DNA from 3 places in the Tissierella pigra genome. Region 2 is predicted to be linked to each of the others. Evidence: riboswitches for the same ligand, from Rfam matches in the RefSeq annotation. Region 2 holds a riboswitch; each other region holds the start of a gene.

Region 1 (6,518 bases), 600 kb from region 2:
GAACTAGTAGCTACTTTAACTATAACAAGAGGTGGGACTGTATATGCAGTAGATGAAGATAAAATGCCTAATGGAAAAACTATAGCAGCAGTATTAAGGTACTAATAATAAAAAAGTAAAACTTTCTTATGGGTTATAAAAAAATCCGAATAAATTTATTCGGATTTTTTATTTTAAAATACAGAAGAATTTGATTGACTTAATTCAATTATTTTTCCATCTATTTTATCTAGAAGACCTATCATTTTAATTGAAAAATCTTTTGCTTCTAGATATAGTTTCTTAGCAGTCGCTTCATCTTTTTCTTTTACTGCGGTTATAACCTTATCTCCTATACTGTGGAAACTATGGTGAATGTTATCTATTGATTCCCATTCATCTTTAATTTCGAGATGTTCTATTTTAATTGAATGATAAAAATGTCCAAATGCACATTTTTTTGAGTTGGTTTGTAAAGGATAAAGGTGCATTTCTGTTACAATTTGGTTAAGAACATCTAACCATTTTAAATGAGCAATTTTGGCGTTTTTTATAATGTTTTGTATCTCTTGGTTTGTAAGGCCGTGAACTCCACCTTTTAACCCTTGAAACATGGTAGATACAATCGTAGAAAGTTGATTATCAATTTGAGATAATTGTTTTGCAAATTCTACAGTTTGTATTGCATCATTATGGATACTATGAGTCATATGAGTAAGTCTTTCAGAATCTGTAGTAGATGCTTCCATAGCTTGATTTATTTCATCTGTTGCATATTTTACACTTTCCATAGATTTATGAATATTATCTACATCTACTGACACCGTTTTAAGCATTTCTATATCCTCGGTGACTATATCATAGACAAGTTCTATTTTTTCATTCATTTCCTCTGTAGATTTTAAAGTACGATTTAAACTATCATTTCCTTCATGGGCTGCTCCATGTATATTATTTACAAACTCTCTCATTCCATTAAGCTGCTCTTTTGTATTATCAGCCAAGTTTCTAATTTCATGAGCTACAACTGCAAAACCTCTTCCATGTTCACCAGCTCTAGCGGCTTCTATAGCTGCATTTAATGCTAATAAATTAGTTTGTTCTGCTATAGATTGTACACTATCTACTATTTTACCTACTTCTGTGGCTAAGTTAACTAGTTGATGTATTTTTTCACTCATAATTCCAGTATCTTCTATAACATTATCCTTTAAAGCCTGTACTTCTTTAAGTAAGTCCATACTATGATTGTTTTTACTAGCTAATAATTCAGAGTCAGCTGATAAACTCTCCAAAGTTTTTGAAGTATTTATAACAGACTCATTTACTTGATTCATACTTGCAGTTGTTTCTTCTACCATGGCTAAATTGGATTCACTTAAAGTGGACATTTCATGTGCAAAATCCGTTAATTGATTTGAAATATGTTTCATCCCTACATCGAAACTACTTAATGCAGTAAGTATATGAAGTATTTCTTTAGTTGACTCAGACATTTTATTTTCATTATCTAATAATTTTTGAAAGTATTCAAATACTTGAATATGTATAGGATATTTAACATTTGGTTTTTCTACCAATATTCCGTTTAGGGAATCTTCTACATATTTAACTATACATGATGCTTCATCACATGGGGGTTTTGAAAATCTTTTAAACAAGAAAATCACCTCTTAAATTAGTTATAAGGGAAATATTCAATATTAGAATCTTATATAAAATAAATTATAATACTAAATATTTGTTGTTGAAAATTATTACATTAATAATATATAACTTAAAGCTAAAAAAGTCCATGCTTTTTATTGATATAAATTGGATTCATAATTTTATTTAATAGAAATGTGTTAATGATTCCTAGATAAGGTTTTGTTTGAAAGGATTAGTACCTTCTGATACTATAATATTGTAAAGATTTTTAATTTAAACTATATATTGGAGGGGTGTTTATGAGATTACCAGAAAAATTCAACTTTGCAAATTTACCAACAAAAATCGAAAAGCTAAGTCGACTAAGTGAAGAATTAGGTAAAGAAATCTATATAAAGAGAGATGACCAAACAGGAGGTGAAATATCAGGAAATAAAATTAGAAAATTGGAGTATGCTGTTAGAGAAGCCATAGATAATGGTTGTAATTATCTAATTACCTGTGGTGGCATACAATCAAATCATGCTAGAGCTACAGCGGCAGTAGCTAGAAAACTAGGTATGGAAGTATATCTTGTACTGAGGGGTAATCAGGATTCAGAACTGGAAGGAAACTATTTTTTAGATAAAATATTGGGAGCAAAGATAAAATTAGTTGCTCCAGAAGAATTTAATTCTCATATAGAAAACATTATGGAAAATATAAAAAAGGAACTAGAAAAAGAAGGATATAAGCCATATATAATTCCCATGGGAGCTTCCAATGGAGTAGGATCTCTAGGCTACTGTGCAGCAGTGGAAGAAATATTGTCCCAAGAAAAAGAATTAGGTATAAAATTTGATGCCATTGTTAGTACTGTTGGTTCAGGTGGTACTTATGCAGGATTATACTATGGAAACTATATAAAAGATAATAATGCAGTAGTTTATGGAATAAATATCTGTGATGATGCAGAATACTTCAAAAACATAGTATTAAAATTATTTAAAGGAATCTCCATATATACAGGAGAGGAAATTCATGTAGACAAAAAAGATATAGATATTTTAGATGGATATATTGGAAGTGGATATGCTCTAAGTAATGAAAATGAAATAGAATTTATTCATAAATTAGCAAAATTAGAAGGTTTAATTTTAGATCCTGTATATACTGGAAAGGCTATGTATGGCCTAGTAGAGGAAATAAAAAAGGGAACATTTGATAATCATAAGAATATATTATTTATCCACACTGGAGGTATATTTGGATGGAATAGTGTTGCAAGAAGTATGGTGAAATAATATTAAAATATAAAAATATCAAGAAATAAAGAAAATAACTGTTGACATATATTTATATATCTAATATAATTAGTTTAATTTAAAATTAAGACTTATCAAGAGTGGTGGAGGGAAAGGCCCTATGAAACCCAGCAACCAGTATTAAATACAATGGTGCTAAATCCTACGGCATTGGCTGAGAGATAAGATTACGATAATTTTACCTCTTTTTAGCTAAAGAGGTTTTTTTATTGCAGATAAGTATAATTTTAAAAATCAACAATTAAATATTCTTATCAAGAGAGGTGGAGGGAAAGGCCCTAAGAAACCTCGGCAACCTTCAGATCAGTCTGAAAAGGTGCCAAATCCTACCCAAAGTGTAAGTTACTATGGGAAGATGAGAAGATAATGTTTATATAGAATATAAATGTAACCTCTTTTCATCTAATATAAAAAATTAGGAAAGGAGGTTTTTTTATATAGAAGCTTTATTTATTATTATGCAACAAATAAATTTAAAACAATAAAGGGGAGATTATAATGAGTGAAATAAAATATAAATTTGATACATTACAAGTACATGCAGGACAAGAAATCGATAAGACAACTAATTCTAGAGCTGTTCCCATATATCAGACTACATCTTATGTATTTAATAGTGTTGAACATGGAGCAAATCTCTTTTCTCTAAAGGAAGAAGGAAATATTTATACAAGAATGAGCAATCCAACCACAGATGTTTTTGAAAAAAGAGTGGCAGCATTAGAAGGAGGAGTTGGAGCATTGGCTGTTAGTTCTGGAGCAGCTGCAATTACTTATGCAATCTTAAACATTGCTGGTGCTGGAGATGAAATAGTATCTGCAAGTACTCTCTATGGAGGCACTTATGCTTTGTTTTCTACAACATTACCTAAATATGGAGTAAATACAGTATTCGTAGACTCAGATGAAGTAGAAAACTTTAGAAATGCTATAAATGAAAAGACTAAGGCAATTTTCATAGAAAGTATAGGTAATCCTGGAATAAATATAATTGATATTGAGGCTGTAGCTAAGATTGCACATGAAAATAATATACCTTTAATTATCGATAATACATTTGGTACACCATATCTTATAAGGCCCATAGAATTTGGAGCAGATATTGTAGTTCATTCTGCAACTAAATTCATTGGAGGACATGGTACTTCAATAGGAGGAATAATAGTAGATTCTGGTAAATTTAATTGGTTAGATAATCCTAAGTTTAAAGATTTTAATACACCTGATCCAAGCTATAATGGTCTAGTATATGCCAAAGATATAGGACCAGAGGCTTATATAGTAAAAGCTAGAGTACAACTTTTAAGAGATACTGGAGCAGCAATAAGTCCTTTTAATTCTTTTTTATTTCTACAAGGTCTTGAAACCTTATCATTGAGAGTTGAAAGACATGTATATAATGCAAAGAGAATAGCTGAATATTTAAACAATCATCCTTTAGTTTCTTGGGTAAACTATCCTAGTTTAGATGGAAATAAGTATAATAATCTTGCTAAAAAATATTTTCCCAAAGGAGTAGGCTCTATATTTACATTTGGAATAAAGGGTGGGATTGAAGAAGGAAAAAAATTTATAGAATCATTAGGAATATTTTCAAATCTTGCCAATGTGGCAGACACTAAATCTCTTGTTATTCATCCAGCTAGTACTACACATTCACAATTAAACGAAAAAGAAATGTTAAAAGCAGGTGTTACTCCAGATTTAATAAGATTATCAATAGGTATAGAAGATATAGATGATTTAATAGAAGATATTGCTCAAGCCCTTGAAAAGACTATAAATTAGAAGAACAAATTATATGTAAATTGCTGTAATCTAAAGAGATTAAGCAATTTACATATATAATGTATAATTAAATATTCTAAAGATATATAGGAGGTAATATGAAAATAAAACAATTATTTAAAGATAAAAAATTAGTTTTTTCTTTTGAGATATTTCCCCCAAAGCCTGATTATCCAGTGGAAACTATATATGATACCATAGAAGAACTAAGTGTGTTAAATCCAGACTATATAAGTGTTACATACGGGGCAGGCGGAAGTGTTAATAATAATAGAACTTGTCAGTTATCACATTTTATTAAAAGTAGATATGGAATTGAATCCTTAGCTCATTTAACTTGTATAGGTTCAAGTAAAGAGTATATAGATTCCATAATTCGAGAACTAAGAGATAAAGATATATATAATATATTAGCCCTTAGAGGCGATATTGGTAACATAGGAATAGGAGAGTTTAATAATTCTCAAGAACTTATACAATATATAAAAGAAAGTGGAAATTTAGGAATAGCTGCTGCTTGTTATCCAGAAGGACATATAGAGAGTAAAAAGGACGTTGATAAAGACATTAGGGTGCTAAAATTAAAGGAAGAAGCTGGGGCTGATTATTTTATTTCGCAACTTTTCTTTGATAATTCATACTTTTATGATTTTCTAGATAAAGCAAAACAAAAAGGAATTAAGGGTCCAATACAAGCAGGTGTTATGCCAGTAATAAATAAAAAGCAAATTGAAAGAGTAGTTTCATTATGTGGTGCTAAACTTCCAAATAAATTTCTTAGGATTATGAACAAATATGAATATGATAAACTTGCACTAAGAGATGCTGGAATAGCTTTTGCTCTAGAACAAATAGTTGATTTAGCTTCTTTTGGAGTAGATGGAATACATCTATATACTATGAATAATCCTTATATAGCCAAAAATATATCTAAGAATATAGAATTTATATTAAGTTCAATCAATAGAAAAAGTGTAATTTAATATAAGATACTTAAAGGCTAATAGATAATATACTAATTAAGTTTTTAAATTTATAATGTAAAGAGGTCATTTATTATGATTGATACTTTAAAGAATAAAGCTGAAATTCTAAGATATTTAGGACATGGAAATCAAGAAATAGATAGTATAACAGATAGACTAATAGATGAGTCTATATATGAAATAAATTGTTTAAAGAAAGAAAAAAGTATTTATAATTTTTTTCATATACAAAGATGGAATGGAGAAATTAGATTAGATAATAGTAATCTAAGATTAAGAGGAAATGATATAAAAAAACATTTAAATAAGTCTGAAATTTGTATATTGATGGCTGTGACTTTAGGTCATGATGTGGATACTAGAATAAGATATTATGAAAAGATAGATATGACCAAGGCTTTAATATTGGATACTTGTGCTACTGTTGCTATTGAAGAGGTATGTGATAGATTATGTAAAGAAATATCTAATGTTCTTGTTAAAGATAATAGAAAATTAACATTAAGATATAGTCCAGGTTATGGAGATTTGCCAATAGAAATTCAAAAAGAATTTTTAGGAGTATTAGGGGCTGAAAAAGTAATAGGATTAACGGCTTCAACTAATAGTATATTAATACCTAGAAAATCAGTTACGGCAATAGCTGGAGTAATAAGCACAGATATAGAAGTTGAAGAAAATAGTTGTTTAAATTGTAATAAATATAGCATATGTAATTTTAGTAAGGGAGATGCTAGCTGTGGGAGTTAGAGATTATTTAGAGGAAGGAATTATAGTATTTGATGGGGCTATGGGTACTATTTTACAAGAT
Region 2 (6,518 bases):
TTATCAAATATGGAGGAATAGCCTGTTCTTTCATTTATTGCCTCAATAATATTACTATCACTTATTTCTGTACCAATTTTATCACTATTACTATGAGCTATTATTTTATTACTAGGATCTATAAATCCAGCATAAACTATACTAGAATCTCTGGACAAATCATCTATAAGTTTTTGATATTGAAATTTTTCAGTTAATTCATGGACTTTATCGGCAGAAATAGCAACCTGAACAAATGCTCCGCCTTGTCCCTTTATTGCTCCAAATTTATAGTAAGAACCATTTTCAGATGCTGCGTCTTGTCTAATATCTTTTTCTATCATTTCGAGATCAGAACTTTGCATAAATTTAGCTAATGGATGATCAGAAGGTACAACCCATCCAATATCTCCACGAACTGTTGAGTATATCATTTCCATATTTTCATTATACCAATAGATATTATCTATAATAGAACTTTCTTTAATATTATCTAGGAGTTCATTATTTAAGTTATCTTGGTTTTTTATTACTGAATTTGCTGTAGCTCTCATGTTTTTTTCCAATACTTCAGTAATTGCCATAATAGAGCTTTCATTATCATTCATTCTACTTATTACTTGGTTTGCTAACTGAAAACCACTGGTTTTCTTTGCATTTAATATATTCCTCTTAAACAAATACGAGGTTCCACCTTCAATTACTAGTATTGTAATAAATAGAAATACTAAGGGAACTACAATTAACTTAAATTTAATGGTTTTGGGATTCTTACTTTTTTGATTTTCCTCACTAGGTTGAGATACTTTAAAGCTTGGCATTTTGGGTGTTAAATTTTCTTTTTTAAATTTTTTCATCTTTAGCTTTTTCACCTTATCATCTCCTATGTTATTTTGTAATTAAAGGTTTAACTAATATATACCGTATATTGATTATTTTACCATAAATAAAGCAAGTTTTTTACAAAAATTGCGATTATTCATTGTCAAAATTCAATCATTGAAGGTATAATATATTTATCGGAATGTTTGGAGGAATATTTATGTTAGAATTAATAGAAGAATTAAGGATAGAAATCATGGTAATTTTCTTTTCCATGTTACCTATAGTGGAAGTGAGAGGAGCTATACCTTTAGGTATATCACTAGGTCTAAGCCCAGTACATAGTGCAATTCTTGGTATAATAGGGAATATAATCATAGTTCCGTTTTTACTAAAGTTACTTTATCCTATTATGTCTTTCTTTGAAAAAACAGTGATTTTCTCAAAGACCATAGGGTGGATAAAAAGAAGATCTATGAAAAAATCAAGGACCATAAAAAAATATAGTCTTATAGGACTATTTATATTTGTTGCTGTACCAATACCTACTACAGGAGCATGGACAGGCTCTGTTATAGCATCTATGCTGAAGCTTGATTTTAAAAAGTCATTAATGGCTATATCTTTAGGAGTCGTATCATCAGGTCTTATAGTACTAACTATATCTTATGGTATAGTTTCAATATTTTAAATTGTTGACTAGGATTTTTTCCTATGATAAAATGTCATGTAGATAAAAAAATATAGTTCCTTATCAAGAGAGGTGGAGGGTATGGGCCCAATGAAACCCGGCAACCAGTATTTATATACAAGGTGCTAAGTCCCACAGAACTAAGTTCTGAAAGATGAGGTAAAGCAAACGCTAAGACCTTTTCTTTAAAAAAAGGTCTTTTTTTATGACCTAACCCAGTGAACGAACGTAGTGAGTGAGCTGTAGGTAGGTCAAACGCACCTACGCTGTCCGTTTTGTCTACAATTCGCTACGCTCATTGGACAAAAAGGCAATGAGAACCAAATCTATGCGAGGGTAGCGGGCAAATAGATTTGAGTTTCGAGACTGTGACAAATGACTTAACACAACGAACGCCAGTGAGTAAACAAATTGGTGTTTCGAGACTGCGACAACTGACCTAGTGTAATTCTAGGTCAAATATAACGACAAATTATATAAAATGACCTAATAGTAGGTGAATTTAAATTATAAAGAGGAGGAAAAGAAATGAAGAAATGGTTATTTACTTCTGAATCAGTAACAGAAGGGCATCCAGATAAAATATGTGATCAAATATCAGATTCTATACTTGATTCAATATTAGAAAAAGACCCTAATGCAAGGGTGGCATGTGAAACTACAGTGACTACAGGAATGGTATTAGTAGCAGGTGAAATAACTACAAAATGCTATGTAGATATTCCTAGAATTGCTCGTGACACTATAGAAAAAATAGGATATACTAGAGCAAAGTATGGATTTGATTCAGATACTTGTGCAGTACTTACTTCCATAAATGAGCAATCAGGAGATATTGCCATGGGAGTAGATAAATCTCTTGAACAAAAGACTAACTCAGAAGATATATTAGACCAAATAGGTGCTGGAGATCAGGGCATGATGTTTGGCTATGCTTGTAATGAAACTAAGGAACTAATGCCATTACCCATATCTTTAGCTCATAAACTGGCTAAAAGATTAGCAGATGTAAGAAAAGATGGCACTTTGGAATATCTAAGACCAGATGGAAAGACTCAAGTAACAGTAGAGTATCATAATGATAAACCAGTAAGAATAGAAAATGTAGTAGTATCCACTCAACATAGTCCAGATGTATCTTTAGATACCATAAGAGAAGACATAATAAAATATGTAGTAATGGAAATAATTCCTCATGAATTACTAGATGAGAATACAAAATATTATGTAAATCCAACAGGTAGATTTGTAACAGGTGGACCTATGGGAGATGCAGGATTGACTGGAAGAAAAATAATAGTAGATACCTATGGAGGATATGCAAGACACGGAGGGGGAGCTTTTTCAGGAAAAGATCCTACAAAAGTAGACCGTTCAGCTGCATATGCTGCAAGATATGTGGCGAAAAATATAGTAGCAGCAGGATTAGCAGATAAATGTGAAGTAGGTCTTTCCTACGCCATAGGAGTAGCTAGACCATTATCAATTTATGTGGATACATTTGGTACTGGTAAAGTAACTGATGGAGAAATAGAAGAATTAGTAAGAAAGCACTTTGATTTGAGACCAGCAGCAATTATAAAAGACTTAGACTTAAAAAGACCAATCTATAGTCAAATAGCGGCCTATGGACACTTTGGCAGAGAAGATTTAGATTTACCATGGGAGAAAATAGATAAAGTTGATTTATTGAGAGGATAACCCTCTCAATAAATCTCCAGTGAATAACTAAGAGTGAATAGTGAATAGTGTGTACGACCTGCGGTCTTTACCTAAATAGTTTCAAGTTTACTTGAAACTTCCATAACTATTCACTTTTAACTATTAAATATTAACTAATAAGGGAGGCGAGTATATGTTACTGGAAGGTGTCATTGAAGAAGTTAGATTCAGAAATGAATCCAACGGCTATACAGTTGCAAAACTTAATACATCTGATGGACCAATTATTATAGTAGGTAATACTCCCTTTATTAATTTAGAAGAAACTGTAAAGGTAGAAGGAGAATGGATATATCACCCTACTTATGGAGAACAACTTAGCTTTACAACTTTAGAGGTAGTAGTACCGTCTACCTTAAAGGGAATAGAAAACTATCTTTCCTCTGGACTTATACCTCATATTGGACCAAAGACGGCTAAAAGGATAGTGGAGAAGTTTGGCATGGATTCTTTGGAAATTATCCAATATAATCCAGAAAGACTAAAGGAAATTAGTGGAATAGGGGATAAGAAGCTTGAAGGAATAGTTGAAGCTTATAAAGAACAGAGAGAAGTAAGAGATATAATGGTATTTCTTCAGCAATATGGAATTACAGTAAACTATGGTATCAAAATATATAAAAAATATGGTAAAGACACCATAAATATAATAATGGAAAATCCCTATAAATTATCTGAAGATATATACGGTATAGGATTTAAAACAGCAGATAAAATTGCAGAAAAAATGGGTATAAATAAGGAATCTTTATATAGAATAGAGGCAGGACTAAAGTATGTTATAATGGAATGGGCAGGAAATGGACATTCCTATGTACCTAAAGAAGAATTAATCTTAAATACCAAAGAATTGCTGGAAACAGAAGAAAGTTTAGTAGAAGAAGGTATAAGAAATCTTGGACTGAAGGGAAGTATTCATATAATTAGAGATGGTGAAGATACTCTAATTTATTACACTCCTTTTCATATTGCAGAAAATAATGTAAGTAAAAAATTAGTAGAATTGTCTCAAGTAAAATTAGAAGAACTATCAGTAGATGTAGAAAAGGAAATAAAAAGAATAGAGGAAGAAGAAACTATTCTATTTGCTAAAAAACAAATTTTAGCCATAAAAGAATCCTTAGAAAATGGTCTTGTAGTAATTACAGGTGGACCAGGTACAGGAAAGACTACTACCATAAATGCCATAATAAAAATATCAGAGGACTTAGGACTTTCAGTTATATTGGCAGCTCCCACTGGAAGAGCAGCAAAGAGAATGACAGAAACTACAGGAAAAGAAGCAAAAACAATACATAGATTATTGGAATATTCCTTTATGGAAGAAGAAAGTATGGCCTTTGGAAAAGATGAAGACAATGCCATAGAAGGAGACTTAATTATCATAGATGAATCTTCCATGATAGATATACTGCTTATGAATTCTTTACTTAAAGCTATAAATCCAGGAACTAGAGTTGTTTTAGTAGGAGATATAGACCAGTTACCATCTGTAGGAGCAGGAAATGTATTAAAGGATATAATAGAATCAGGAGTAGTTAAAGTAGTAAGGTTAGATGAAATTTTCAGACAGTCAGAAGAAAGTATGATAATAGTCAATGCCCATAAAATAAATAAGGGAGAAAATCCAATTCTAAATCAAAAGGATAAAGATTTTTATTTTCTCACAAGAAATACTACTAAAGATATATTAGATACAGTAGTGGAACTCTGTGCTGATAGATTACCTAAATTCTATGGAGTAGATAGTGTAAAAGATATTCAAGTTCTTACTCCAATGAAAAAAGGAGATGTAGGTATAAATTCCTTAAACAAATATTTGCAATCTACCCTAAATCCAGAAAATGACCAAAAATCTGAAAAGGATATAGCTGGAGAACTTTTTAGAGTAGGGGACAAAGTGATGCAAATAAAAAACAATTATACTACTGAATGGAAGATAATGAAAAATGGTATAGAAATAGATACAGGTGAAGGTGTATTTAATGGAGACTTTGGATTTATCATAGATATAGATGAAGAGGATAGAACCATGAAAGTTTTATTTGATGATGAAAAAGAAGTAGAATATGAATTTAACCAATTAGATGAATTGAAACTAGCCTATGCAACAACAGTACATAAATCACAGGGTTCAGAGTTCCCCGTAGTTATAATGCCTATTACCTGGGGTCCTCCAATGCTTCTAACTAGAAATCTATTATATACTGCCATTACAAGGGCAAAAAAACTAGTAGTATTAGTAGGAGAAGAGAAATATTTATCTATGATGATAAAAAATAATAGAATAACAAAAAGATATTCGGCTTTAGATAGGAAAATGAGAAGTTATATTTCTATTTTTATGGAGGAATAGTATGTTATTTGTGAAAAATAATATTTGTCTTTTTTGCAAGGAGAATAATATTGACATAATTGGGTATCTATGTAAAGATTGTTATGAAAGATTAGAAATAGTCCATGGTGAATTAGAACTGGATTTTCCCTATATTAAGAAAACCTACTATTCCTTGGAGTACAATAGGTTCATTAGAGAAATTATAGGAGATTATAAATTTAATGGAAAAAATTATTTATATAAACCCCTTGGACAAATTATGGTGGAAACAATAACAAGAAAAAACATACATAAAGATATAGATATAATAATATATATACCAATTCATAGAAGAAAGGAAGCCATAAGAGGATATAATCAGGCTGAGCTATTGGGAAATTTCATAGGAAAAGAATTAAACATACCTGTGTCTAAAAATAATTTAGTCAAGATAAAATGGACTAAGGAACAATCTCACTTGACTAAAATCAATAGGGCTACAAATCTAAAGGATTCATTTAAAGTGAAGGATATTAATAAAATTAAAAATAAAAAAATACTTCTAGTAGACGATATTATAACTACAGGAGCAACTATGGGAGAATGTTCTAGATTACTTATAAATAGTGGTGTAAAGGAAGTCATAACCGTGGGCATAACTTCAAGTAAAAAAGGAGTGAAAATATGAATGTAAAAAATTGTAGTAGATGTGGAAGAATTTATAACTATGATGGATTTAGAGTGTGTCCTACCTGTAGAAGAGAAGATGAAGCAGATTTTCAAAAGGTAAAGGAGTATTTATATGACAATCCAGGAGCTGATGTTCAGGAAGTTAGTGAAGAAACAGAAGTAGATTCAAGGAAAATCATAGATTTTCTAAGGGCAGGAAGATTGGAAATAGCAGAAGGAAGTGCTCTTATACTAGAGTGTGAAAGCTGTGGTGTAGGCATTAGAACAGGAAGATTCTGTGAAAAATGTACAGTGGGA
Region 3 (6,518 bases), 3.0 Mb from region 2:
TGTCTTTAGATAATCTTCTTTGCTTATATTCATATTCTTCCTCCATGGTTATATTATGTTAGGCATGCCTAACTTATGTATATAATACCCTTTCTTTTAGAGTTAACACAAAATATTTAGAATAAAAAAGATAATCTCTGTTTAATACAGAAATCATCTTCTTATTTATTTTATAAATTAAAAGCTTGGGCTATTCTGCTGACTAATGCTTTTATATCTCCACCTTCAAAATAATAGGATAAGCTTAGTTCAGATGTACAGAATTTCTTATATTTCATACCAAATTCTTTTACTATATCGAATATCTCTGATGTGACTTTAGCTTGATTTATTCTCCCAGTACCTACTATGGATATTCTAGTAGTATGGTTTGTTTCCACATCTATAAATCTATCTACATTGTTTACTATATCCTTCTTTATGGAGGGAAATAATTTCATATACTCTTTAGAACATATAAAGGATATATTTATATGTTCATCTATTAAATTGTTTTCTGTCATCCCAATATCTAAATTATATCCTCCTAATATTCTAAATACATTAGATAATTCCTCTATTTTATTTGGAATATTTTTTATCCTTACCTCTACTTGATTATCATCTACCAACAATGATAATATTTTCAATTCTTCCATGCTTTCCCCTCCTATCTTCGTTCCCAACTGTTCTTTGAAGCTATTTCCAACATATATTGGTACTTCATACCTCTTTCCCAAGGCTAAAGCTCTTTTATCAACTACCTTAGCACCTAATCTAGCCATTTCCAGGGCAATATCATAATTTATTTCTGATATCTTACAAGACTCTTTATATAACTTAGGATCAATGGAATATATTCCATCTACATCTGTATATATTTCACAAGGACAGTTAAATTTAGCAGCTAAAGCTACAGCTGTAGTATCAGAACCCCCTCTTCCCAAAGTTGTAATATCTCCTTTTTCATTAACTCCCTGAAACCCTGCTACAATTACTATATTTCCTTCTTCCAAATATTTCTCTATTACATTTTTTTCAATATCTTCTATACTTGCCCTAGTATAATTTCCTTTAGTATTTATTCCAGCTTGTGTTCCTGTTAAAGAAACAGCCTTATGACCCAAAGTATTTAATGCCATGGATAATAAGGATATTGTACGCTGTTCTCCTATGGATAACAATACATCTAATTCTCTTTCCATAGGCTCTGAAGATATTTTTTTTGCTAATTCAAGCAATCCATCTGTATCTTTTCCCATAGCTGAAACTACAACTATAATATTTTTAGTACTTTTCTTTCTTTCAATTATTTTTTTAGCAATTTGAATGATTTTATCAGTAGTTTCTACTGAACTCCCTCCATATTTTTGAATAATCATGAAATCACACCCTTTTTACACTTCTAATCTTGCAGTGAAATAATCTTTCTTGTCTATCTTGAACAACTCTGCCATTCTTTCTAATTTTTCTTTTGATATGGATTTAGTTGTAAATATAATACTCTCTTGCTTTTCGAGCATATTCTCTATAATCCCATTATCCTTAATATATTTTTCTATTTTATCCCCAATATTTTCTTTAGTATCAATTCTCATATAATATTTTCCTTTATATAATCCGTTCATATTATCTAAATTCACATTCATTCCTAAATTTACTTTTGGATAAGTATTGGTTGTAATATCTATTAAATCACTTAAGACCGCATTAGCTGTAGGAAATCTCCCAGCACCTTCCCCAAAAAACCTTAATTCTCCGACCATATTTCCTATAAAAGAGACTAAATTTTTAGCATTATCAACTTTACCTAAATAAGAATCTTGACTCAAAATAACTGGCTCAACAGAAGCATAATATCTATTATGATTTAAAACTGCTGTACCTAATAGCTTAATTGTGCAATTCATATTTTTTATATTTCTTATATCTTTAAAACTTATACTATTGATTCCATAACATGAGATATTATCTTCATTTATCCTGTCTTTAAATGCAATAGTAGATAAAATTCTAAGTTTTCTTCTAGTATCATAGCCTTCAATATCATCAGTAGGGTCTGCTTCTGCATAACCTAAGTTTTGACTTATCTCTAGGGCTTCTGTGAAACTTAAATCATCTGTTACCATCTTTGTCAGTATATAATTTGAAGTTCCATTTAAAATTCCTTTTATTTGTTGTATTTCATTTATATTTATTTGCTCCTGTAATGGTTTTATAATTGGAATTCCTCCACCTACACTAGCTTCATATAGAAAAAACTTGTTATTTTTCCTTGCTAAATCCGTTAACTCCTCTAAATGTTTTGCTACTACAGCTTTATTTGCTGTGATTACATTCTTCCCTCTACTTAATGCTTCCTTTATATATTCATAGGGCTTATCTAAACCACCCATAACTTCAATAATTACATCAATACTATTATCTTCCATTATTTCATGAACATCTGTAGTAAGCTTTCCTCTATTTATTTCTACATCTCTTATTTTCTCTATGTCCTTTACCAGTATCTTAGATATATTAATTTCCTTTTTTATAAGTTTCTCTAAATAGTCCTTTCTTTCTTCTAATATCTGTACAATGCCTACTCCTACTGTTCCCAATCCTAATAATCCAATATTTAACATTGCTACTCCCCTTTCCTTATACTAAATAATATCTTATCCAATTATTTATTAATCTCTGTGAATGATTCCTCCATGTATTTTTAGGTATTACAGAAAAATCATCATCGGGAAAATAATTTTTAGGCAAATTAGGTACTAATCCTTTATTTCTATCTCTCTTATATTCATTTTTCAAAGTATCTGTATTATATTCTGGATGTCCTGTAATATATATTGCCTTTCCTTCCCTTTCAGCTAATATATGTATTCCCACATCATTAGATTTAGATAAAACCTCTAATTCTTTTATATCTCTTATATCCTCCTCTCTAATTTCAAAGTATCTAGAATGTGGGGTGATTATTTCTTGTTCAAGTCCTTTAAATAACGGAGAATTTCTTCCTATGATTTCATGACTAAATATTCCTACTACCTTTTTATCAATGATATGTTTAGGTATTTTATAGTTATAATACAGTCCTGCTACTGCTGCCCAACATAGGTATATAGTGGACTTGACATATTTATTAGAATAATCCATTATAATCTTTAACTCATTCCAATAAGATATATCACCAAAATCCACAAATTCTAGGGGAGCACCTGTTATTATCATGCCATCATAATTTGTATTTTTTATTTGCTCTAATGTTTTATAAGCTATTTCTAAGTAATTCAAACTTGTATTTTTAGGTTTATGTGATTTTACATATAGAAAATCTACTTGTATATCTACAAAACTATTTCCCAATAATTTCAATAGTTGATATTCAGTATCCAATTTATTTGGCATTAAATTTAATATCAATACTTTCAGCGAGTCCTGAAAGTCTCCTTGAAAATTAATGTCTATATTATCCTTTCTTAATAGATCTATTGCTGAAATATTTTCATTGATTACTAGACCCATCTATTACATCCACCTATATATAATCTGTCATTTAAACATTTGATTTCCTTTTTCATCCTTTATTCCTCCTTTTATAATTGAAAAATCCCTTCTAAAATAAGAAGGGATTTTTATATAAAAATATAATTCCGCTTCTTATCTCTCAGCTTTCGCCGCAGGAATTAGCACATTTTTTAAGCCATAGCTTAAAACTGTTGCTGGGTTTCATTGGGCCAGTCCCTCCACCTCTCTAGATAAGAAAATATTAAATTGTAATTAAAAAAACCTTCCTAGCCAATGCTAAGAAGGTAGATTCACGAATCTATATTATCGGCATTAGCAGAACCACCTTGTTAAATAACAGGTTGGTGTAGGGTCATGGAGCTAATTCTCTACCCTAACTCTTGATAAGTAAAGCTATTAAGTTATTAATCATATTAACATAGAGGTGTAAATATGTCAACAATATTTTCCCTATGCCTTAAAATTATATATTGGTTTTATTATATCTACAATCTCAACAGTTTCACCAATATTATTGAGAATTTCCTCAATTGGTTTATATGCAAAAGGAGATTCATCTAAGGTATATTCATTTACTGATGTGGAATATATCCCTTCCATACTTTTTTTAAAATCATCTAAATTGACAGATTCCTTGGCAACGTTTCTGCTCATAAGCCTTCCTGCACCATGAGGTGCTGAATAGTTCCACTCTGGGTTTCCCTTTCCTATGGCGATTATAGAGCCATCTCTCATATTTATAGGGATTAAGACCTTCTCTCCCTCATAAGCTGATATAGCACCTTTTCTAATAATATTATCTTTAAAATTAATATAGTTATGAATGGTTTCAAAGTAGGTAAACTCATGTAATCCTTTTTCAAATAGAGATTGTAAAATAATATCTGCCATCATCTCTCGATTTAAACTTGCATATTCTTGACAAATCTTCATATCATGTAAATATTTTTCTCTATATTCTCCAGTTAAATAACATAGTGCTTTTGGGTAGCTAGGCTGAAGATTATCATATTCCTTTTTCAGTTCTTCAAGCACCTTCTTTATTTCTTTTCTTTTACCTTCTGCTTTATATCCAGTAATTATTTCATCTCTTTTAATAAAATAATCTTCTTTTCCACTACATAAGTCTATGGCCAGTCTTTGATATATTTCTGCAACTTGCTTTCCTAGATTTCTGCTGCCTGAATGGATTACTAAGTATTTGCTGTTCTTACTATCTACTGCAATTTCAATGAAGTGATTGCCCCCTCCTAATGTTCCTATGCTTCTTTCAATTCTTTTAGTATCTTTCAAATCTCTAAAACAATATAAATTATTTAATTTATCAAACTTGAATCTTCTTTCATTATGAGTAGATTTTCCTGATGGGACTCTTTTGTGTATTATATCATCTAATTTAGGTAAATCTATATCTATATTTCCTAGTTCTACAGTAATCATACCACATCCTAAATCTACTCCAACAATATTAGGTATTACCTTATCACCCATACACGCTGTAAATCCAATTACACAACCCATACCTTGATGTACATCAGGCATTATTCTAACCTTAGAGTCCTTAATGAAATCTTGATTTAGTAATTCAATTATCTGCTCCTTTGCACCCTCTTCAAGATTATCAGTAAATACCTTTGCTATATTATATTTTCCTTGTAATTCCACAAAACCACCTCTTCTAAAAACATTTTTCTTTTCCTAATTATCGTGCCATATTTTAAGAGTTTCAAGAACTATCTTTTTACTATTTAGGTCTGCTTCAATATTAGCATCTAAATTTCCACCGTTAAACATATTATTCATTATTATCATTGGACTCCCAAAACTATGCCCTGCGTCCTTATTTTCATAGATCATAACTTCCTTCTTAGCATATTCTTCAATAACTTTAGACATATCTTTTGAATTCCAGACCTCATCATTAGTTCCATAAAATATCAATATCCTTGCATTGGAATCTTCTACCTTAATTCTTGACTCTTCTAGGTTAGAGCTGTTTTTTATAATAGCATCAGAACCTATTATATTTTTATATGGTTTATTTAAACCGTAACAAAGAGACAACTGAATGAATGGTATACCTTTAACTTCTCCATTAAGATATTCTAAGGGCTTACCTTCATATATCCAAGCTGGATTTCCATAATCTATTCCACCAAAAACATAAGATGAAGGAGCAAATAATACAACATTATTGATACTATCATAATATGTAGACATCAATAAAGCTAACTCAGCTCCACGGGAAATGCCTACTATAGTAATCTGATCAATATTTTTACAATTTATTTTTATATAAGAATAAATTTCTTCATATATCTCCAAAGGAACTTTGCTTAGATTTTCAGATTGCCCCTGCTGACCAAAGTAATATACTGCAACAACTTCATATCCATCACTTGATAAATAGTCTGCCATGGTCTCATATATGCTTCCTTCTGACCCGCCAAATGTAATTACAACTCCTTTATGATGGATTTCATTAGGAATATAATGTAGTCCTCTAATATAATCTCCATTTATTTTTTGCTTTACAGTTCTAATATTCTTAGGACTCAGTTTATATAAATCACCTCTCTTAGGATGTTTCTTAAACTCTGAAATTGCTTCAGTAGCTTTTGATTTATTAATATTTCTTGAAATTACTATAAAGGCTACTGCTAATAATATTATGATTAAATTTATTACCAATATCCTTAATTCTCTTTTCATAAAATACCCCCTTTGCTAATTCCACTATCCCCATTCAATTATATTCTTATGTATTAATACCTTCTTTTCTATAATTATATAGTAATTTTATTATATCATAATTACCATGGCTGTTATAAATTGGCATACAAATTTAATTGAACATCAAAAATGTTCAACCCTCCATAGACTTGAACATTTTTTCAATGGAAGAATTACTTTCACTGATTTTTACTAAGTTTATAATGATGAAATTCCTCATTTTCAATCTCAATAATATTTATATACTCAAAGCCACATTTTTGAATTACTCTATTTGAAGGTATATT

The links. A riboswitch is a leader RNA that binds a small molecule or an ion and turns the genes downstream of it on or off. The one in region 2 is predicted to bind S-adenosylmethionine.
Region 1: another riboswitch for S-adenosylmethionine. It lies ahead of KQI41_RS12630 (homocysteine synthase); the one in region 2 lies ahead of metK (methionine adenosyltransferase).
Region 3: another riboswitch for S-adenosylmethionine. It lies ahead of KQI41_RS00870 (homoserine O-succinyltransferase); the one in region 2 lies ahead of metK (methionine adenosyltransferase).

The regions. Positions count from the first base shown of each region.
Region 1 covers NZ_JAHLPJ010000001.1:2,572,115-2,578,632, reverse strand. The annotation lists gene KQI41_RS12645 (baeRF6 domain-containing protein) at 1-105, shown strand, start outside; gene KQI41_RS12640 (methyl-accepting chemotaxis protein) at 174-1,640, opposite strand; gene KQI41_RS12635 (D-cysteine desulfhydrase family protein) at 1,929-2,912, shown strand; SAM riboswitch class I at 3,002-3,101, shown strand; SAM riboswitch class I at 3,182-3,295, shown strand; gene KQI41_RS12630 (homocysteine synthase) at 3,432-4,721, shown strand; gene KQI41_RS12625 (methylenetetrahydrofolate reductase) at 4,820-5,704, shown strand; gene KQI41_RS12620 (methionine synthase) at 5,780-6,457, shown strand; gene KQI41_RS12615 (homocysteine S-methyltransferase family protein) at 6,438-6,518, shown strand, end outside.
Region 2 covers NZ_JAHLPJ010000001.1:3,173,550-3,180,067, reverse strand. The annotation lists gene KQI41_RS15630 (methyl-accepting chemotaxis protein) at 1-851, opposite strand, end outside; gene KQI41_RS15625 (COG2426 family protein) at 1,022-1,492, shown strand; SAM riboswitch class I at 1,550-1,653, shown strand; gene metK (methionine adenosyltransferase) at 2,021-3,193, shown strand; gene recD2 (SF1B family DNA helicase RecD2) at 3,348-5,570, shown strand; gene KQI41_RS15610 (ComF family protein) at 5,572-6,219, shown strand; gene KQI41_RS15605 (MerR family transcriptional regulator) at 6,216-6,518, shown strand, end outside.
Region 3 covers NZ_JAHLPJ010000001.1:182,889-189,406, reverse strand. The annotation lists gene KQI41_RS00885 (metal-dependent transcriptional regulator) at 1-33, opposite strand, end outside; gene KQI41_RS00880 (aspartate kinase) at 171-1,361, opposite strand; gene KQI41_RS00875 (homoserine dehydrogenase) at 1,377-2,606, opposite strand; gene KQI41_RS00870 (homoserine O-succinyltransferase) at 2,623-3,495, opposite strand; SAM riboswitch class I at 3,628-3,735, opposite strand; gene KQI41_RS00865 (RtcB family protein) at 3,949-5,163, opposite strand; gene KQI41_RS00860 (acyl-CoA thioester hydrolase/BAAT C-terminal domain-containing protein) at 5,197-6,210, opposite strand; gene KQI41_RS00855 (GNAT family N-acetyltransferase) at 6,411-6,518, opposite strand, start outside.